DNA from 2 places in the Corynebacterium sp. H113 genome. Region 1 is predicted to be linked to the other one. Evidence: riboswitches for the same ligand, from Rfam matches in the RefSeq annotation. Region 1 holds a riboswitch; the other holds the start of a gene.
What was found. A riboswitch is a leader RNA that binds a small molecule or an ion and turns the genes downstream of it on or off. The one in region 1 is predicted to bind thiamine pyrophosphate.

Region 1 (7,316 bases):
GGAGCATGCAATTGGCTGGCACGTGTATCCGCTGGGTTTTGTCGGTGCACCAATCCACGAACACGAAATTGCTGTGCAGTCCGCTCCTGGCGCTCCAGTTGAGCATGAACCGCGTTTGAATCGTATGTTGCCGTGGCTCAACTACATCCAGGGAATGGGCTTGAATGTCCTGCAGCTGGGGCCCGTTTTCGAATCGACGAGTCATGGTTACGACACGCTCGATTACTTCCGTATCGATCCCCGGCTTGGTACTGAGGACGACATGGTGCGATTGATCGCGCATGCTCATGATCGAGGAATCAAGGTACTTTTCGACGGCGTGTTCAACCACATCGGCTCCCAAGCTCCGATGTTCCGTACTGCACTGGAGGATCCTGATTCGTCGGAAGCCGAATTGTTCGACATCGATCGTTCGGTTAATCCACCGTCCGCACCGTGCTTTGAAGGCAACTTCGATCTGATCGAGTTCAACCACAAGTCGACAGCGACGAAGGAGTTTGTTGCCTCGGTCATGGATTACTGGTTGGCACGGGGTGTCGACGGCTGGCGTCTAGACGCTGCTTACGCGGTAGATCCGAAGTTCTGGGCCGAAATTCTTCCTGGTTTGCGTGAGAAGTATCCGCATGCCTATTTCTACGGTGAAGTCATTCATGGCGACTACCCGAATATTGTCCGAACCTCGACTTTCGATGCCGTCACAGAGTACGAGCTGTGGAAGTCAATTTGGTCTTCGCTGAAGGAGAAGAATTTCTTTGAGCTTGAGTGGACTCTCAAGCGCCACAATGAATTTCTCAAAACCTTTGTGCCGTTGACATTCGTTGGAAACCATGATGTCACGCGCATTGCGTCCAAGGTAGGGCAGGACAAGGCTGTTCTGGCATTGACTGTTCTTATGACCGTTGGTGGCTTGCCAGTGGTCTATTACGGCGATGAACAGGGCTATACCGGGGTGAAGGAGGATCGTGCTGGTGGTGATGATCAGGTTCGCCCATTGATGCCACCTTCTCCAGACGAATTGTCGCCTATCGGAGAGTGGATCCTGCGGGCACATCAGCAGCTGATTGCTTTGCGACGTCGTCATCCTTGGTTGCACACCGCCATCACGGAGATCACCGAGGTGGCTAACGAGAAGTTGTCCTACGTCACCAAGGCAACGGATGGTAGCAACAGTCAGCTGACTGTGACGCTGAGCATCGACGGTTCACCAACCGCAACCGTCGCAGTAGGGGATTCCGTCGATTTCCGTTTCCCGGCATCCTAATTCATAGCCACAAAAACTAATACGGAACACGACAAAACCCGCTCGACTCGGTCAATGGACCGTCGCAGCGAGCGGGTTTTTGGTGAGATTTTGTCTAAGCGGAGCTTTACTGAGCAGCTGGCTCAGCAGCGCCTTCTGCAGGAGCTTCAGATTCTGCAGCAGCTTCCGACTCGGAAGCGGACTCAGATTCAGCGCCCGACTTCTTGGTGTCTTCCTTCTTGGAATCCTTCGAGCCGGTGCCCAAAGGCTTTTCAGCCTTCTCCTGGTCGGTGACCTTAATATCCGAAGGCTGCTCATTCGGTGGCGAGCAAGCAACCAGGGCTGCAGCGGCAATAGCGGTAGCGGCGATGGCGCCAACAAAGCGGTTACGCATGAAATGGACTCCTCTTAGAAAGCTGAAAAAGCTGTGCACGTTGTACCTGTGGCTATTAGTTCACGAGTACATGCGTCTTCACGAATGAGATTCTTACAGACATTCTAGTAGATTCTCAGGGATTAGCGGGAACCAGCGGGCCAATCGCCCCCGCGCCGACGCACAAAACAGCATGTGGATCCGCCTTCTCAATATTCACACGGAAGGTGTTTCCGCCACCAGAAACGGCGACCCAACGCCTGGACAACTCGGTCCCGACATGGACCGCAGTGGATCCATTGCGTGTTTGCTCGTCGTTCTCAAATGGATTGGGCAGGCTTAGCCGCACATCCATTGGGGATGATGCGGTTGCGTTGAACTCAGCCACCCAATCGCCAAGCTTGATGATGTCCGACATCGGGATATCCACCTGCGCCGTACCCGAAGCATTCGCCTTAACTTCGGTTCCACATTCTGAAACATCTCCTTGGGCGATGCGCGTCACCGGTGTTACCGCGGCGTCAACAACGGAACCGTCGTTGGAGAACATTCGTGGCTTGTCTGTGACACGTGCAAATGCCGGACGCTTATCCTCGCTAACATCTGCGAAAATTCGCGAGTAGGTATTCGCTGGTGCCGCGACTGGCAGGAGTACTTCAAATGGCACTGACTGATCCAAAATGGTCGGACTGTCAGCACGTGCCTTTTCCAACGAAGAGTTCGCGGTCTCGAGCCATTGCTCGGTTGTGTCTTCACGCCACGCGTTGCGGAACGTGACGACGGAGACCGCTGACGACAACCCCAACGCAATGACCAACACCAAAATCAGCTCACGAGTGCGTTGCGGAAGTGGCGGAGCTGAATGTTCAAAGTTGATCCCCATGAACGACGCTGCGATAGCAAAACCGAGCGCAAGTGCGACATCAGCGTAGTAGTGCAGGGTATGGGCGAGAACATCAGAAGTGTGAACTCCGGAACGAACAACCGTCATCACCAACAACACGGTGGTTGCGTATACCAGCCAGCCGAGCCATGGTGCCCACGCGCGACTGTCCCGACCGACACTGACTGCAGACGTCAGAAGAATGAGCATGCCACCGATAGCAATGAGTCCAGTTGGTGCCGCTGCGAATGGCTGCCCTGGTGCCCAGCGATCCCATAGCCAGGGTCCGCCTGCGAGCCCAGCGAGGAGCTGACCGAATCCGTTGAAGAACAGCTCCATGCGAGGTGTCCCTGCTGTCTCACGCGCTGTGTTCAGTGATGTCACCGCATACAGCACCGCCCAGAGCACCGTCAGCACACCGGTGACGAGCCACAAAGTGCGGCCACGGTGCAACACCTTTCCAATCCGCTCCCGGCGCATGTACGCCACAAAAATCGTGACCATGAGAGCCACCGGCATCACAGCGAGGGACTTTTCAAAGAAACCACACGCGAGCATGACCCCAACTGCAGCAATGACCAAACTGGTGCCACTCAATCGACCGGGCTGTGTGGAAGGTACGTTCTTGCTTTGCGACGAATCGTCGTCAAGCGAAGATTCCGCGATCGGGGCAAAAGAGATACGGATGGCCAATGCGGTGAGTCCCGCCATCGCAATGTGCATGGGAAGCGCGTTGATACCGGCGGACCACCACGTCGACCCTGGCAGGGTGAGTGGTGTCAGCATGGAGATCGCCAATGCGCCGAGTGCGACCCAGGTACGGCCAGCAATGCGGCGTAGGGCTGTGGCCATCAAAATTGTGGCGAGGGCTTGTCCCACCAGCATTAACGTGGCGGGCAGCCACCATTGCCATGGTGCGATCTGGTTGACCAACCCTTGCACGAGGAATGACAGGGGTGCGAGATGGCCATCGTGTTCTTGAAGCAAAAAATCAGTGGACCACGGCGAAGTATGTGCGCCACGGCCCACGATGATGAAGTCGTCCCAGTAAAAAGTGCGACCAGTTAACACCCAGACACGACCGAGAAGCTGCGCCACCACAATGAGGGCAACCCCCACCATCCATTGCTTCGGCGTCAAAGTCTGAAGCTTAGAAAGGCTGCGAGGATGCTCAAGTGCTGTTGCGTCACGCTGTGCGGTCATAAAACTAAACATAAGGGAGGTATGCCCTAGGTGGTAGCATTCAACGCGAAATCCACGCGGGAGTTCTAGCAGCTTTCTTGTCCAACGCGGCAACAAGGCACGAAGAACTGAGAGGAAAACACGGCTCAGGCTGTTTTTGACCGCTAGAACCTGTCCGGGTCATGCCGGCGAAGGAAGCTGGGAGGCTTTTTCCATGAGCAATGTGAGCAACGACAAAGCGTCGACATCGACACCAGTGGCTGGAAAGTCAGCGCAAACATCGCGATTGTCGTGGCGAGTGATTGATATTGTCACCGCGGCTGTTCTCGGCGTTGCTGTTGGTTTGGTGTTCCTGGTGTGGAACATCGTTGGCGGGACATGGTTTGAAGCGCTGGATGCAGTGACCCCTGGCTTGGGCGGACTCGCCGTAGGTGTGTGGCTGTTGGGTGGTCCGCTGGGCATGTTGATTATCCGCAAGCCAGGCGCTGCCATCTTCGTCGAGCTCATTGCTGCATCTGCATCCGCAGCGTTGGGCAGCCAGTGGGGAATCTCCACGCTGTACTCGGGTCTGGCACAGGGACTGGGCGCGGAATTGATCTTCCTTCTGTTGATGTACCGCAAGTTCGGCCTCGGAGTATCGATGTTGTCCGGTGCTCTCGCGGGATTGGGAGCTTTCGCCCTCGAGCTGTTCACCTCTGGCAACCTTGCTAAAGCACTTGAGTTCAAGATGATCTACGCTTCGACTCTGTTCATCTCGGGTGCAATCCTGGCTGGCCTGGTTGCGTGGTTGCTGACTCGTGCGTTAGCCAAGACTGGAGCACTGGACCGATTCGCTGCCGGCCGCGAGGTGCGTGGCGAAGTCTAGTTCACCATGACCGTCGTTGTTTCTGCCCGAGGGTTCGGGTGGCGTCATGCAGGACGTCGTAAAGCTGCCCTCTACGATGTCACTTTCGATATTCACGCGGGCGAGAAAGTGCTATTGCTCGGCGCATCGGGCGCTGGAAAGTCGACCCTGCTTGCGGGGATCGCAGGTGTACTTGGAGACGACACCGACGGCGAGCGCATCGGCACTCTCACCGTGCACGGACACCCCGCTGAAAGCATGCGTGGCGTGGTGGGCTTGGTGCTGCAGGATCCGGATTCGCAAGTGATTTCGGCTCGCGTTGGCGACGATATTGCCTTCGGTGCTGAAAACCTTGGCGTGCCTCGCGACAAGATTTGGCAGCGGGTGCGTCGGGCAGCTGAGATCGTTGGGCTGGATGTGCCACTCGATCACCCGACGGAACAGCTATCTGGTGGACAAAAACAGCGACTCGCTATTGCCGGGGTATTGGCGATGGGCGCAAAAGTGATGTGCCTCGACGAGCCCACTGCAAATATCGACCCTGCTGGTGTCACAGAGCTTCGTGACGCCGCTTTGCATGCAGCACACACCACTGGTGCTGCGCTGGTCATTGTGGAGCATCGAGTCGATACCTGGATTGACCATGTCGACCGTGTGCTTGTTGTCGGTGACCAAGGCACGATCATTGCAGACGGCGCGCCGACAGACATTATTGCTACTTACGGAGAATCCCTCAGGGCAGCGGGTGTGTGGCTCCCGGGTCCTGCACCAGAGGTTTCCAGAGCACGCACCGTGGCAGATACTGCCGAGTGGGCATTGCGGACGGATCACCTCACCATTGGTTACTCCGCGCCGGTGCGTAGCGACCTCAACATCGAGATACCTGCTCATGCCAGTACGTGTCTGGTGGGGCCGAACGGCAGTGGAAAATCGACACTGGCGTTAACCCTCGGTGGCCTCTTGGCTCCGTTGGCAGGGACGGTGGAGGCATCGGAACAGCTGCGTCGTAAAGCAAAACCAGAGCCAATTCGGTGGAAATCCAAGCAGTTGGCAACTCGCATTGGGAATGTCTTTCAAGCTCCAGAGCATCAGTTTGTGGCGGCGACCGTGCGGGAAGAACTGGAGCTTGGGCCGCGTTTGGTGAAAGATCCGGACGGTTTGGAGCGAGTGGATGCGCTACTGGAACGACTTCGACTGTCGCACCTCGCAAATGCGAACCCCTTCACCTTGTCAGGTGGAGAGAAGCGCCGACTGTCAGTGGCGACGATGCTTGCTACTGCGCCGGCAGCTGTCATTCTTGACGAGCCGACGTTTGGGCAAGATCGGCTGACATTTGTGGAGTTGCTGAAGTATTTGCGTGAGTTGGTCGACAAGGGAGTCACCGTAGTCTCGGTAACGCACGATCCGTTGGTGGTCGCGGCGATGGGCGATCGAGTTATTGATGTGGGTCGGCCGAGCGGCGGTGGCCATGACACATCAGGACGTGACAAACCGAAACGTGGCGAAGGCGAGGTGACCCCATGAATCTCCTTGCTGGAACGAATCCAGTCGCCAGAATCATCGGCCTGATGCTCATGACCACCCCGCTGCTCATCTCCATCGACTGGGTCTCTGCGGCGGTGGCGCTGGCTTTCACCATCGTGCTGTCGCCTCTGTGTGGCTTGGGACTAGGTGCACTGGCGCGCCGGGCGTGGCCAATTCTGCTGGCAGCGCCGATCTCCGGCATTTCGATGCTGTTGTACGGCGAACCCGGCGGCAGAATTTACTTCGAGTTTTGGCTTGCCACGATCTCGGATAATTCCATTTCCTTGGCATTCGCCATCATGATGCGCGTGCTTGCTGTTGGTTTGCCGGTCATGGTGTTGACCGCCAATACTGACCCCACGGATCTTGGCGACGGCCTCGCGCAAGTCCTCAAGCTCCCTGCGAAGTTCGTCATTGCTGCGGTGGCGGGCGTTCGTCTGATGACGTTGTTCGTCAACGATTGGCACGCTCTCACCCGCGCCCGGCGCGCACGAGGCCTCGGCGATGACGGCAAGATTCGTCGCCTGTTTAGTCAGGTTTTCGCATTGTTGGTATTCGCGTTGCGTCGTAGCGCGAAGCTGTCGACGGCGATGGAAGCACGCGGTTTCGGCTCGTCAGTGGAACGGACGTGGGCTCGCGAGTCGTCGTTTAGCACTCGTGATTGGGCTGTCATTGCAGCCTGCGTCGGGATTGCCATCCTGGCAATCGCGGTCGCAGTGTGGACCGGGCAGTTCCGTTTCCTCGGGGTTTCATAGGACGCATATGATTTTGCTTGTCGACGGTCGCAGTGGTTCGGGGAAGACGACTTTTGCCTGCCATCTGCAGGGCGTTCTGGGGTGGCCAGTACTACACGTGGAGGATATGTATCCCGGCTGGTCTGGGTTGGCGGAGGCATCTGACCTCATTGCAGAGTCAGTTTTGAATCCAGCGTTACCGGCCGAGCGTCGGGGTTTTCACCGCTGGGATTGGTACGCCTACGATTTTGCGGAGTGGGTGCGAACGCCGTCGTCGGCAAGCGGTTCGCTCATTGTCGAAGGCTGCGGGGCGCTGACCAAGGCCAATGTGGCTGCAGCCCGCGGGATTGGCGACGGGGAAGCGTGGGGTGTGTGGTTGGATCTCGACCGTGAGGCACGTCGTGCGCGTGCGCTCCGCCGCGATCCGGAGTTTGCCACGCATTGGGAGATGTGGGCGGAGCAAGAGAATGCTCATTACTCAGCCCATGTTCCGTGGGAGTTGGCTGACTGGATTGTGCGACGCTAGTGGAGTTGAA
Region 2 (7,316 bases), on a different contig from region 1:
ACGGTGGAGAACCTGCCGTTGCAGGTTGGATTCATCGACAGTGTCGTCGTCAATGATTGTGAGATGTCCGACCCCAGACGCAGCCAGATACAGCAAAACCGGCGACCCGAGACCGCCTGCACCGATGACAAGTACTCGAGAATTTCGCAGTCGACGCTGCGCGTCTCCGCCGAAGCCCGGCAAGGTCAAGTGTCGCGCGTATCTGCGCAGATCGCGCTCGGACAAACGCGGAAGTGGTACCGCGGTCGCTGGCTGCCTTGCCACTACAACGACTCTTCCTCGCGGGAGGTACCCACGCGTTCGGTGATGATGCCATCGAACGACGAGCTTGCCTGTGCCAAACGCCGTCGTGGGATGCGCCCTGCATTGCGAGCTGTGTAACCTGCCTCGACTCCGAACTTCATGGCGCGCGCCATGGCCACGGGGTCTTGTGCGCGAGTGACAGCAGATGCGAGAAGAACCGCGTCGCAACCGAGCTCCATGGCCAGCGCAGCTTCGGAGGCGGTGCCAATGCCAGCGTCCAAGATGATTGGTACCTGAGAGCGTTCCACGATGAGTTCAATATTGTGTGGGTTCAAAATACCCAGGCCAGTACCGATAGGCGAACCGGCCGGCATCACCGCAGCACAGCCCACATCTTCAAGTCGCTTAGCCAACGCCGGGTCGTCGTTGGTGTACGCAAACACAACGAAATTATCATTGACCAGTTCCTCTGCCGCAGCGACGAGTTCCACTGGATCTGGCAGCAGCGTGTCTTCGTCGGCAATGACTTCGAGCTTCAGCAGATTTGTCTCCAGCGCTTCCCTCGCCAGCTGTGCTGTCAACACTGCATCACGCGCGGTGTAGCAGCCAGCAGTATTTGGCAGCGCGGCAATGTTGTTGCGCTCGAGCATTGCAAAAATTGATTGCTGCGACCCAGCTGCGAAACGACGCATCGCGACCGTCGTCAGCTCCGTGCCCGATTCAATAAGCGCACGTTCCAGCGTATCCATCGACGTCGCGCCACCCGTGCCCATGATGAGGCGCGAATTCAGCCTCAACCCGCCAATGTTCAAGGTGCCTGCAGTGTTGTCAGTCATGATCAGAAGTCTCCTCTAGCTCTCGCTCTTAGCCGCCCTGCACTGCCGTCACAATGTCGATCTGCCCAGCTACCGGTGTTTGCGCCCACTGGGTTCGCCTGACGACGACCCCATCCACAGCAACCGCGATTCCCAAACGTGAACCATCTGCCGGCGTTCCATCGTTAGATAGCTCGCGACCAGAATGAGCAGTGACGAGGTCAAGAATCGTTTCGTTGTCGCGTGGCTCATATGCCTCGCCATTAACAGTGGTGGTCATGGTGGTGGCCTTTCGTGTCACGTCTAGTGGGGTGTCTTTTGGTCTAGTCACGATTGCGCATTACAAGGTTGCGCATTCACGGCCGGGCATCGCTAAAGCGCCACGGATCAACGGCAGTAGCAATGTCTTGATCAACGTCGTTGTCACACACAACGTCAGCGCCAATTAGGGAACCGACAGCAGCGAGCAAGATTCCATGTCGAAAGTATCCGGTGGACACCGTCAAGTGTGGGGCAACTCGACCGATCATTGGAACGTCGTCTGGAGAACCTGGGCGAGCGCGTGTCGTCAGTTCAGTAATTTCGCAATCGAGAATGCCCGGTACGAGCCGGTAGGCATCACGAAGAAGTTGGTGGACGCCCTCGGCAGACACACCCGACATGGAGTCTTCGCGGGAGGTCGCACCCAGAACAATTGAGCCATCTGCCCGAGGCACGATATACACCGGTCGGCCTTGCACAATGCCCCTAATTGTGCGAGTGACCAGTGGCTGCAGCCGCTGTGGCACGTTCATACGGATCACATCGCCATACACAGGGCGAAGTGGTAGCTCCAAGGTGTCTGGCAAACCGGCAATATCGCCAGTATTCAGCCCTGCTGCCAACAGGACTTCATCTGCCAGGTAGTCGCTGCCTTCGGTATCGCGTAGCCCAATGGCGCGATCGCCGTCGTAAAGAACTTCGGATACCTGAGCGCGAACGACCTGCTGCCGCAGAATCTTCAGCAGAGCAGTGGTAAACAAGCGGGGATCGATTTGATGGTCGCCGGGAATTTCGACGGCCCCGACACAACCTGGGCCAAGAGCAGGCTCAGCCCGGCGCGCAGCAGACGCAGTGATCCGACGTACTTCCATACCCATCTGGTGTTGCAACGACATCAGGTCGGTCAGCGTCTGTCGATCAGCTGCGTCACCAGCACACACAAACGTTTCGCTGTCGAGATAGCCGACATTCTCGCCGGATTCTTTGGCCACTGCCTGCGCAAATTCCGCGTACATCTCGCCAGAGGTAATCATCAACGGATACAGCGTCGGCTGATCCCACACCACTTCGCTGACGGGTGCAAGCATGCCAGCTGCGGCATAGGATGCGCCAGAAACCGGTTCGGCATCAAGCACAGTGACCTGCCAGCCACGGCGCAGCAACCGCCATGCAGTAGCCAGCCCAATAATGCCTGCACCAGCAACAACAACGGACTTCTGGTCTGACTGTTGCTCAGGCTTTGAGGCAGTGTCCACTGCCTTCCTCCCTCCGGCGGCATGACCCGCATCAGGTGTAGCGGTCGGCATTGCGCCCTCTCAGCCCCTCGGTCGAGGCTCCCGCGGAATTGTTACCCCTATCATAGGCCTATGGCTTCCGAACCTTTGTTACAGCCCATCACCGGCAACAGTGCGGTATCGCCTGCGCGTGAGCGTCGTCAAGCGAAGCTCCGCGAAGCCCGCCTCTACGTCTGCACTGACGCGCGTGCCGATCGCGGTGATCTACGCGAATTCCTGCACGCGGCATACGAAGGTGGCGTGGACATCATTCAGCTGCGAGATAAGAAGATCGATGCACGCAGCGAAATCGACGCCGTCGAAGTACTTGCCGACGTCGCCTCCGAGCATGATCGCCTCTTTGCAGTCAACGACCGCGCGGATGTAGCGGCCCTCGTCGATGCGGATATTCTCCATGTCGGCCAAGAGGATCTCACTACTGCGCAAGTGCGTCGTTTGCTTGGCGACGACATGCTCGTCGGGCGTTCCAACCGCAATGCGGACATGTTCGCCGAGTCTCTCGCAGACCCTGGTATCGACTACGCAGTGATCGGACCAGTATGGGCTACTCCAACGAAGCCGAATCGTGCAGCAGTTGGCCTCGACACTGTGCGAGCAGCAGCTGCAGCAGTCGCGCAATTACGTGCTGCCAGCTCAGCCGAAGCCGGCCAACGCAGCGTTGCTGACGTCACCGATCCGCGCCGGGCGGTCACTGTCGATCCTGTAAAGCCATGGTGGGCTATCGGTGGCATTGATCAGGAGCGGGTCGGCGAGGTCATCGACGCGGGTGCAGAACGCATCGTTGTGGTTCGTGCGATTACCGATGCTGCCAATCCGGAGGAAGCGGCGCGGATGCTGAAGGAAGCAATCACCCAGCGCTAAATGCCCGCTACTCCCCTAGTCACTAGCGAAGTCCTCCAGCTTTTCGACGGGCCCCGACACAATCAGCAGATCGCCAGCGTTGACGATATCGTCATCAAGTGCTGGCCGAAATCGTTCACACCGTGGACGCAGCGCGAGCACCGTAACGGGCGCAATCGCATTGATCTCGCTCACGTTCTTGCCCTGCACAGCAACGGGTGGCACGATCTTGGCGATTGCGAAATCACGGTCGAACTCCAGATAGTCCTGTACCTTGCCACCGATTAGGTGCGCGACGCGACGTCCGGTGTCTGCCTCCGGGCGAATCACGTGATGGACTCCGATTTGTCCAAGGATCTTCGCATGAGCTTGATTATCGGCCTTTGCCCAAATCAGGGGTACTCCCATATCGACGACCGCGGATGCGGTCAGCAGCGATGCTTCGATGTCGCTGCCGATGGCAATGACAACTCGCTCGGCTTCATGCACACCGAGCTGTCGCAGAACTTCCGGCTGCGTCGTGTCGGCGGTGACAACATGGTCGAAGGTAGCGGACAATTCTTGGACTACACGCTCGCGAAAGTCAACGCAGAGAACTTCGATACCGTTAGCACGAAGCTCTTCGCCAAGGGCCTGGCCGAAGCGGCCCATACCCAGAATGACCACGGGTGAGGTGTCAGCTCGACGTGAAAACATGAGGATCTCTCCTGATTAAAAGTGCGGGTAAGTCGCGGATGGGTAATTGCAGTGACGAGCTAACCGATAAACGGTCGTTCTTCCGGGAATTCGTAAAGCCGATTCTTCGTGCGTGCAGCCAACGCCGTCGCCAGCACGATGGGACCAACGCGACCAGCAAACATGAGCATGATCAACACACCTTGGGCGCCGGCGGGAAGCATTGGGGTGATGCCCGTTGACAAGCCAACGGTTGCAAACGCACTCACCACATCAAACGCAATCTGATCAGTGGTGAACTGAGGTGCCATGAACATGATGGCCACCAAACTGCCGATCGAGAGCACACCACCGAACGCAAAAACCGCCAACGATTGACGAACGATACGAGGGCTAATTTGTCGCTGCTGAATCGACACCGTTTTCTCACCGCGAATTTCCGCGAGCACCGCAGCGACGATGACGGCGACCGTCGTGATCTTCACACCACCCGCAGTACCACCGGAACCGCCGCCGATGAACATCAAAATATCCGTGCCGAGCAGTGTTGACGGATGGAAATCCAAATAATCCAACGCATTAAATCCCGCAGTACGAGGGCTCACGCCTGCGAAAAACGCGTTCAGCACCTTGGCCGGCCCGCTGAGTCCTTTCAACGCGCCGTTCCATTCCGCTGCAGCCACCAACACGAAGCCAGCGAGCACCAACATGGCGGTACCGATCCACGTGAACCGTGCTGTCAGACTCCAGCGGTGTGCTGGTTGTCCTTGTGCTTTACGACGGAATCGTCGAAAAGTTTCAAGTAAGACAGGGAAACCGATACCGCCGACCATGAGTCCGAATGCGAGTGGCAGGATCACCAGGGCATCGGTGTTGAAGCCGATGACATTGTCCGTGTACAGCGCAAAGCCAGCGTTGTTGAATGCGGAAATCGCGTGGAAAATGCCTTCCCAGATCGCACGCGGTAACGGATAGTCATAGGCGTAGTAGAAGCGGAAAGAGAGGAGGACAGCCAAGCACAGCTCGATTATCACGGTGAAAATGATGGTTGCGCGAACAACCCACGAAACTTCACCCAGATCGACACCGCGTCCCTCCACACGAGCGCCAGCGCGTCGGTTGATGCCGAGACGGCCGGCAACCATGAGACCAAAGATGGAGGCGATAGTCATGAAGCCTAGGCCGCCCAGTTGGATTAGGGTGATAATGACAAATTCACCGAATCCAGACCAATGAGTACCCGTATCAACGGTGATGAGACCGGTGAGACACGATGCCGAGGTAGCTGTAAAGAGGGCATCAAGGAAACTGGTTCGATCGCCCACTGTGCCACTACCACTGGTAATGGCATGTTCGGAGGTAGAAATCGGCAACATCAGCACGGCGGTGCCGATAGCAATAAGCATCGCGTAACAAACAACAACGAGCGTGGTTGGTTTCAACCGTGGTGGGAAGGTAACCGCGCGGAGATCGGAGTTGTCGTTTCGATGCTGACGAAACGTTTTCACGAATGGAGAGAGTAGACCTCTCTAGGGCTGCACACCAGCTTTTGTCGGATATGTCTCAGCGGGCAACAGAAGAAAGTATGAAGGTTGTCACTTTGATCTGCTGGCAGCGCTCTTTTTAGGCCTCTCTACTCGGCAATGCCCGCGACGACACGCGCCCCCATCAGCGCTTCGGATTCATCATCCGAGTAACCGAGTTCTTTCAAGATACTCGCACTATCAGCACCCTTTCTCCGTGGACCGAATTTGACTCTGCCCGGGTTTTCAGTGAGCTTGATTGGGATTCCTACGCCCGTATATCCCTCGATGTTCACCACCATTTGACGATGCAGTACTTGTGGATCCTGGAGTGCTTCACTGATCTGATTAACTGGACCTCCAGGTACACCGACCTCCGTCAGTTCGAGCGCAAGATCATCTCGGTACCAAGCTTGGACAAGCACGCTGATGCGCTCACGTAGTCGATCCCGGTTTTCCACCCTGGCTGGATTTGTTGCAAAGTCCGGGTCATCAGCCAAATCATTTGCACCGAGCACTTGCATTGCCGACTTGAACTGTCGATCGTTCCCTACACCTAAGAAGAAAGGACCATCCGCAGCCTGAAAAGTTTCATAAGGAGAAATCGTTGGATGGCAAACCCCTGTACGCTTTGGGTTTTCTCCTGAGGCGAGGTAAGTATAAGCGTGCGGATGCAAGATAGACATGGCATTGTCCAGGAGAGCCATATCGATCAATTGCCCTTTTCCACTGCGCTCACGAATATGAAGTGCCATAAGAATTCCAGATAATGCATTTTGACTAGTCACAATATCGACTAGTGGAATGCCAATCCTCATTTCTGGCCCATCGGGATCACCATTTATACTCATCAGCCCTGAACATGCCTGGATTACAGCATCATATCCTGGTGCTCCTCCAATCGGCCCGTCCGTTCCGTACCCTGTGATCCGACAATGTACTAAACGCGGAAAATCAGCTCGAATCACGTCATCAGTCAAGCCCCACTTTGCCAAAGTCCCAGCTTTGAAGTTCTCGATAAGAACATCGGCTCCTGAGAGAAGTCGCCGTAGGAGTTGCTGTCCATCTCCGGTACTGAGATCGGCCGATATGTTTCTTTTGTTGCGATTCAATCCTGTGAAGTATGCGCTTTGTTCTTCTCTAAAGAACGGGGGGCCCCAAAAACGAGTCTCGTCCCCACCGGGCGGTTCCACTTTTATGACATCCGCACCATGATCTGCAAGCATTTGAGCACACAACGGGCCTGCCAGCACACGCGAAATATCAATAACTCTTAGTCCATCTAGAGCGGAATTCATACTCACACCATCGCCGCCGGAATCTCAACTTCAACGCCTTCGACAATGTTTCCCCATACATCGTCGACGGCCCCGGTGTTCATTGCTTCACCCAACTTCTGCTCCCACGAATGTGGCGAGCCGAACTCGCCACGCCAGGTTAACGCCGCATTAGTGAACTTGTGGAGCGAATGTTCTTCCGTAGTACCCATCGCTCCCATCGCCTGGTGAGTATTCCTCACCACTATCGAAGTCGCTCGACCGACTACTGATTTTGCTACTGCTACATAAAAGGCACTATCAGTGCTGTCAAGATCAGTTTCGACCGCCTTCTTCAGAGCTACTTCTACTGCTGATCGAGCAAGCGTTGCCTCCGCAACTGCGTCT

Region 2: another riboswitch for thiamine pyrophosphate. It lies ahead of thiO (glycine oxidase ThiO); the one in region 1 lies ahead of WG938_RS03755 (ECF transporter S component).

Annotation. Positions count from the first base shown of each region.
Region 1 is NZ_JBBHKZ010000002.1:554,266-561,581, forward strand. It holds gene WG938_RS03740 (alpha-amylase family protein) at 1-1,261, shown strand, start outside; gene WG938_RS03745 (hypothetical protein) at 1,368-1,634, opposite strand; gene WG938_RS03750 (hypothetical protein) at 1,750-3,699, opposite strand; TPP riboswitch at 3,746-3,893, shown strand; gene WG938_RS03755 (ECF transporter S component) at 3,893-4,543, shown strand; gene WG938_RS03760 (ABC transporter ATP-binding protein) at 4,550-6,046, shown strand; gene WG938_RS03765 (energy-coupling factor transporter transmembrane component T family protein) at 6,043-6,801, shown strand; gene WG938_RS03770 (hypothetical protein) at 6,809-7,306, shown strand.
Region 2 is NZ_JBBHKZ010000004.1:272,930-280,245, reverse strand. It holds gene moeB (molybdopterin-synthase adenylyltransferase MoeB) at 1-264, opposite strand, end outside; gene WG938_RS09580 (thiazole synthase) at 264-1,079, opposite strand; gene thiS (sulfur carrier protein ThiS) at 1,108-1,338, opposite strand; gene thiO (glycine oxidase ThiO) at 1,415-2,575, opposite strand; TPP riboswitch at 2,567-2,670, opposite strand; gene WG938_RS09565 (thiamine phosphate synthase) at 2,687-3,475, shown strand; gene WG938_RS09560 (potassium channel family protein) at 3,491-4,150, opposite strand; gene WG938_RS09555 (TrkH family potassium uptake protein) at 4,210-5,535, opposite strand; gene WG938_RS09550 (CaiB/BaiF CoA transferase family protein) at 5,763-6,950, opposite strand; gene WG938_RS09545 (acyl-CoA dehydrogenase family protein) at 6,953-7,316, opposite strand, start outside.